Regions from separate parts of the Massilia suwonensis genome, predicted to be linked through region 1. Evidence: predicted binding sites of a transcription regulator. Region 1 holds the regulator's gene; the other holds the start of a gene.
What was found. Region 1 encodes FNR, which switches genes on or off when oxygen is low (the NO sensors DNR and NnrR bind a similar motif). Its sites were predicted from a motif close to TTGATNNNNATCAA; they were not measured.
Positions count from the first base shown of each region.

Region 2: ACFPQ5_RS15270 (universal stress protein) is a predicted target of FNR. The motif match lies at 1,686-1,699, and genes of this name have one in related genera.

Region 1 covers NZ_JBHSMR010000013.1:1,032,746-1,036,154, forward strand. Annotated here, with positions in the region: gene ACFPQ5_RS12580 (cytochrome ubiquinol oxidase subunit I) at 1-784, opposite strand, end outside; gene fnr (fumarate/nitrate reduction transcriptional regulator Fnr) at 999-1,766, shown strand; gene ACFPQ5_RS12590 (VOC family protein) at 1,776-2,204, opposite strand; gene ACFPQ5_RS12595 (DUF885 domain-containing protein) at 2,446-3,409, opposite strand, start outside.
Region 2 covers NZ_JBHSMR010000013.1:1,603,439-1,606,847, forward strand. Annotated here, with positions in the region: gene ACFPQ5_RS15260 (chemotaxis protein CheA) at 1-515, opposite strand, end outside; gene ACFPQ5_RS15265 (protein phosphatase CheZ) at 515-1,384, opposite strand; gene ACFPQ5_RS15270 (universal stress protein) at 1,770-2,237, shown strand; gene ACFPQ5_RS15275 (response regulator) at 2,302-2,946, shown strand; gene ACFPQ5_RS15280 (Crp/Fnr family transcriptional regulator) at 3,405-3,409, shown strand, end outside.

The sequences.
Region 1 (3,409 bases):
TCTGCCAGTGCCCTTCCATCGCGGCCAGCTTGGCCGGCTGGTGCTCGAGCGTGTTGAGGCCATGGAAGTCGCCGATCACGGCCTGGATCGGCGCGACCAGCAGGATCATCCACATCGCCATCGACAGCATCTTACGCACCGCCGGGTTGTCCCTTTTACGCAGTAATTGCCACGCACCGGTGGCACCGACGATCAGGGCGGTGGTCAGGTAGGCCGCCACCACCATGTGCATCAGGCGATACGGAAAGGAGGGATTGAACACGATCGCCAGCCAGTCGGCGGGCACCATGCGGTTGCCCTCGATGGCATAGCCTTGCGGCGTCTGCATCCAGCTGTTGGCGGCCAGGATCCAGGTCGCGGAAATCAGCGTGCCGACGGCGACCATGCAAGTGGCAAGGAAATGCAGGCCGGGGCCGACCCGGGTCCAGCCGAACAGCATCACGCCAAGAAAGCCCGCTTCCAGGAAGAAGGCGGTCAGCACCTCGTAGGCCAGCACCGGCCCCATGATGGAGCCGGCGAATTCGGACATGTAGCTCCAGTTGGTGCCGATCTGGTAGGCCATCACGATGCCCGAGACCACGCCCATGCCGAACATGACGGCGAAGATCTTCAGCCAGAAGTGGTAGAGGTCGACGTAGACCTGGCGCCTGGTGCGCAGCCAGGACAGTTCGAGCACGGCCAGGTAGCTGGCAAGGCCGATGGTCACCGCCGGGAACAGGATGTGGAAGGACATCGTAAACGCGAACTGGATGCGTGCCAGGTCCAATGCCGACAGGCCGAACATGTGTTCTCCTCTGGATGCGGTGTCCGGAATCTAGCACGACAGTGGGGGCGCACGATTGCCCGATTGACCAGAGCAGAGCTTCGTCTAGCCGGATGCGTGCGCGCTCTTGCACCGTTGTATCAACCTATTCCAAGCGGATAACAATGTCCGGAACGCTGGGAGCGCGCCGCTGACCGGTCTATAATCCGCTTAACCATTCAATGTCTTCGAACCGATGAGCCAGGCCATCCACTTCCCCAACAGCGCACCGGTCAGCCTGGGCGCCATCAAGGCCAGCTGCGCCGCCTGCAGCATGCATCAGCTGTGCCTGCCGATGGGCCTGGACGATGCCGACATCAACCGCCTCGACCAGATCATCGGCAGCCGGCGCCGTCTTGTACGCGACGAGCGCCTGTACGCCATGGGCGAGCCTTTCCGCAGCCTGTACGCGGTGCGCTACGGCCATTTCAAGACCTACCAGATCAACGCGGCCGGCGAGCAGCAGATCACGGGTTTCCAGATGGCCGGCGAACTGCTGGGCATGGATGCGATCAGCGGCGACCGCTACCACTGCGACGCCGTCGCGCTGGAAGACAGCGAAGTCTGCGAAATTCCGTTCGCGCGCCTGGAAGAACTGTTCGGCCACGTGCCGACCCTGTTGCGTCACTTCCACAGGATCATGAGCCAGGAAATCACGCGCGAGCAAAACGTCATGCTGCTACTCGGCAATATGCGCGCCGAGCAGCGCTTTGCCGTCTTCCTGGTCAATCTGTCGGCCCGCTATGCCGCGCGCGGCTACTCGAGTACGGAATTCGGCCTGCGCATGTCGCGCGAAGACATCGGCAATTACCTCGGTCTGACCATCGAAAGCGTCAGCCGCCTGCTCTCGCGCTTCAAGAAGCAGGGCTGGATCGAAGTGGACAAGCGCGAAGTCAAGCTGCTCGACCCGGCCAAGCTGAAGGCGATCGCCGCCGGAACCGACCAGTGCGCTCCGATGTCCTGAAGCGTTTTTTCAGAAGGTAATCTGCACCGAGGACGCGCTGCGTGTAGCCGCGCCGTGGAACACGGCTTCGATGTTGTTACCGTCCGGATCGAGCACGAAGGCGGCGTAGTAGCCCGGATGATAGGGACGCTCGCCGGGCGCGCCGTTGTCCTTGCCGCCGGCGTTTAATGCTGCCTGGTAGAAGGCATCGACCATGGCGCGGCCGGCGGCCTGGAAGGCCAGGTGGAGGCGGCCGGTCAGCTTGCCCTGGGCGGCCTGGCTGTCGGCGGTGGAGACGAACAGTTCGTCGTACCAGAAATAATCGTCGCCCTCGCCGCCCAAGGGGATGCGAAGTGTCTCGAAGATCGCGGTGTAGAAGCTGCGGGAGGCTGGCAGGTCCTTGACCACCAGCTGGATGTGGTCGATCAGGCGGCCGCGGTGGAGTTGCTGGGTTTCCATTGTTGTGCTCCTGGTGAAAACACACTGGATGACCGCGCAGCTTCGCCATTATTCGTGACAGCCGCGCACCGTAGGGTGGGCATGCCCACGCGTTTTCGTACTTTACCTCACCCGAAAAACAATCGAATCCGATACGGCGCGAGGCCAGCAAGACCTTGGGGCAGCACCACAGCACGAACGCGTGGGCATGCCCACCCTACGTTACACCGCAGCCAACGACTGTCGGCGGCGGTGCGAACAATTAGGCCTTCGCCTTTTCCTTGGCGATCCAGCCATCCACCAACTGCCCCAGCACGTCCAGCGGCACCGAGCCGGCGCCCAGCACCATGTCATGGAATGCCGGCAGCGAGAACTTCGGTCCCAGTTCCGCCTTCGCCTTCTCGCGCAGTTCGACGATGCGCAGCATGCCGATCATGTAGGCCGTGGCCTGGCCCGGCCAGACGACGTAGCGGTCGACTTCCTCGACGTTGATGCCGTAGTCGACCGCCTGCTGGCGCGTCCAGCCCTTGGTATGCAGGCCGGTGTCGACGACGAGGCGCCGCGCGCGGAACAGTTCCGAGCCGAGGGCGCCGAGCAGGCCGGGGACGTCATTCTCGTACCAGCCCTGCTCCACCGCCAGGCGTTCGGTGTACAGCGCCCAGCCCTCGCTGTGCGCGCTGCCGCCGCTGAAGATGCGCTGGCTGCGGTATTTCGGGATGCCGGCCAGCTCCTGCTGGATCGCCAGCTGGAAGTGGTGGCCCGGCACGGCCTCGTGGTAGGACAGGCTGCGCATGCGGATCATGTCGAACTTCGGACCGCGCAGCGGCACCCAGAACACGCCCGGGCGGCTGCCGTCCGGCGCCGGCAGGCTGTAGTGGGCGGCGGCCGAGGCTTCGGTCAGCGGCGGCTCGCGCAACACGTCGACCGGCGCGCGCGGCTTCAGGTTGAACAGCGACTCGCTGCGCGCCTGCGCATCCTTCACCATTTCCTTGTACTTCGCCAGGATGGCGGGACGCGGGTCCTCGTCTGCCTTCGGCTGGAAGGTCGCGTCGAGCGCCTTCATGCGTGCCTCGATGCTGCCCTCGTTGAAACCGAGCGCACGCAGGTGCTTGTCCATCTCGCCTTCCAGGCGCGCCACCTCGCGCAGGCCGATCGCATGGATCTCGTCGGCAGTCAAGCTGGTGCTGGTGAAGTTGGCGATCGCGCGGTCGTAGGCGGCGCGGCCA
Region 2 (3,409 bases), 570 kb from region 1:
ATCGCAGGCCAGTCGAGACCGTCTTCACCGACGGCAGCGGCGGCTGGAGCGGCCGGAGCAGCGGCAGGCGCGACGGCTGCGGCAACCGGTGCCGGCGCAGCAGCCGGGGCTGCGGCGGGCGCGGCTTCGGTCTTGCCTTCGATCGCATCCATCAGGATGCGTTCCAGGTCCTGCGGCATCGGCGCCAGCGCTTCGGGCGCGGTGCCGTTGTTCAGGTCGTTCAGCTGGTCGGCCACGAAGCCCGAAGCCTGCAGCGCCGCCTCGATCGACAGCGGCGTGACCGGCGCGGCGCCGGTGCGCAGCGCGTCGAACAGGTTCTCGGTCAGGTGGCAGGCCGCGACGAGCGCAGGCAGGCCCATGAACCCGGCACCGCCCTTGATCGTGTGGAACGAGCGAAACACCGCATTCAGCGTTTCCTTGTTTTCCGGATCGCGTTCGAGGCGCAGGAGGTGTTCTTCAACATTGACAGCCAGATCCATCGCCTCGACGACGAAGTCCTTGAGCATATCGTCCATTAGAATCCCAGATCGGCAAGAAGGTCGTCGACGTTATCCTGGTCCAGCGCCGCGGACGGCATGGACGGACCGGACATCAATTGAGCGGGAGCTGCTTCCTTTTCGGCCAGCTTGGCGCGCGTTTCCGGCGGCGCGTTGTCGCGCAGCAGCTGGGCAAGTTCGTTTTCCACGGTCTTGGTGATACCCACGACCTTCTTGATCAGCTGGCCGGTGATGTCCTGGAAGTCCTGGGCCATCATGATTTCCAGCAGGCGGGCTTTTTCCGCCTCGGTCGCCTCTGCCACAGTTGCCGCGAACTGGCGCGAATCGCCGGCCAGGGCCTTGAATTCGTCCAGGCTCAGCTTGCCCGCGAACAGGTCGGCCCAGCGGGTTTCCATCTCGGAGGCCTGCTTCGACAGCTTGTCCTGGGCCGGCATGCCGTCGTCCAGGGTGTTGAGCACCTTGTTGGCGGCCTGTTCGGTCAGCGTGGCGACGTATTCCAGGCGGTCCTGAGCGTCGTTGATCTGCGAGGACGCCTCGGTCAGCGCGCGGTCGTAGCCCAGCTCGCGCAGCGAGTCGTGCAGCAGGCGCACGATGCCGCCCAGGCGTTCGTACATGTTCTTGTCGCCCTCGGCGCCCTCTTCGGCGGCGACATTGGCCACGGCGACGGTCGCCACGGCGGCCGTTGCCAGGGCGGCGGTCGGCGCGCCGGCTGCCGCAGGCGGCTGGCTGGAGGCCACCTGGTCGAACAAGGCTTCCAGGTCGTCTTCGTCGGCGGCGGCAGGTGCCGCCACGGCCTCGGCTACCGGCGCAGCAGGCGCCGGCGCACTGGCGCGCTGGGCTGCCACTTCCTCGAATAAGGCGTCGAAATCGTCGGCGGCGTCGGTCATAATTCCTGCTTCTCCATAATATGAATGTGTCGCAATCTTGCGTGCTTCGGTCCGTTGGATGTGGACTCCCGCGCGCGTCATGCAGCGACTGGAAGCCCGTAAATTCAGTAAGCGAGTTTAGCAGCGTAGTTGCCGTAGGTAAATCTCGGAAAAAGCAATACAACGAAATGGACAAGGAAACTTAATTCCGCGACAATAAAACCATGCAGTTCCTGAATATTTTCGCAAGTCAGGTGTTGTTTTGTGGTCGCGTCGATTGTGCACCGTTTTTCGAGGCGTTCCGAAGCAGGCAAGCTCGTGTTTGAGCAAAGTCAACAGCTTGCGCGGTCACAAGCCCGGAACGCGATTCAGAAGCCACAATAGCGTGGCGTATGGAGGGCTTATCATGTACCGGAAAATCCTGATCACCACCGACGGCTCGGCCGTGTCGCAGCACACGGCCTGTGCCGGCGTCAAGTTCGCGCAGCAGATGGGGGCCGAGGTGCTGGCCCTGTTCGTCGCGCCGGAATACCAGTATCCGGTCTACGTCGAAATCATCCCGCCCGCCTATCCCAGCGAGGACGAATACATCGCGCAGATGCGGCGCACCGGTGAAGACTACATGGGCAGGATCATGCGTTCCTGCGCCGGCGCCGGCCTGCAGCACAGCTGCATGACGGCCTTTTCCGATGCCACGGCGCTCAAGATCGTCGACGTCGCCGAACAGGAAGGCTGCGACCTGATCTTCATGGGCTCGCACGGACGCAGCGGCTGGGGCCAGATCCTGCTGGGCAGCGTCACCAACAAGGTGCTGTCGCATACGACCAAGCCGGTACTGGTGCACCGCCTGATCAACGAGCCAGCCGCCACCTGAGGCCGGCGCCCTGCCTACTATATTAGAACAGCCGCGGTGCGCCGCGGCCTGGGGGAACGGCTACATGATAAGAATCGTCATTGCCGATGACCATACGATCATGCGCGAGGGACTCAAGCGCATCCTGGACGGTGCGCTCGACGTCGAAATCGTCGGCGAAGCCACCAACGGCTTCGAGGTGCTGTCGCTGGTGCGCCAGGGCGGCTTCGACCTGCTGCTGCTCGATTTGTCGATGCCCGGACGCAGCGGCGTCGACCTGATTCGCCAGGTGCGCAGCGAAGCGCCCAAGCTGGCGATCCTGATCCTCACCATGCACGAGGAAGAACAATATGCGGTGCGCGCCATCCGCGCCGGCGCCCAGGGCTATCTCACCAAGGAAAGCGCGGGCACCCAGCTGGTCGGGGCGATCCGCAAGGTGGCCTCGGGCCGGCCCTATATCAGCACCGAGGTCGCCGAGCAACTGGCCCTGAACATCATGGCGCCGAACGAGCAATTGCTGCACAAGCAGCTCTCGGACCGTGAATTCGAAGTGTTTTCGCTGCTGGTCGGCGGCAAGTCGATCACCGAGATCGCCAACAACCTGCACCTGTCGGTGAAAACCGTCAGCACCCACAAGACCCGCATCATGCAGAAGATGGGCATGACTTCGCTGTCGGAAATGGTGCAATACGCCGTCGCCCACCGGCTGCTGGCGCCGCTGAAAGCCTGAACGGCCCCGGCAGCAAGCCGGTTGCGGGCCTGGGCGCTTTGGCGCTGCGGGCCCAAAAGACGTTTGACAACGGTTCACAGTCATTTGTGCCATGCGCGCCACGGGGCGTGCTGGGCACCCGGGAGCCTGCAGCACGGGCATCCTACCTCCCCCTTGACGCGACGCCCCGCTGTGGTAAGAATATTCCTACAGCCTTAGCTCCCCTCCTACCTACACATTCAGCCATTGCTGATACCAATGCCGAACTCGTGTTGGCATACTGAATTCAGCGTATCGACTTGCTTGCGATCTAATTTTTCTCCGTAAGCCAAGCCTGCCGCTTGATGAATCCTATTGAAGCACCCGGTAGCGGCACCCCACCACGCCGCGCCAGCTCGAATTCTTCACTGGAGAAAAGCATGCAGTCCCAGCAAACGCCAGAACAACGCAACGCCTCGTCGACCATGCATTCCACTCCTATGGA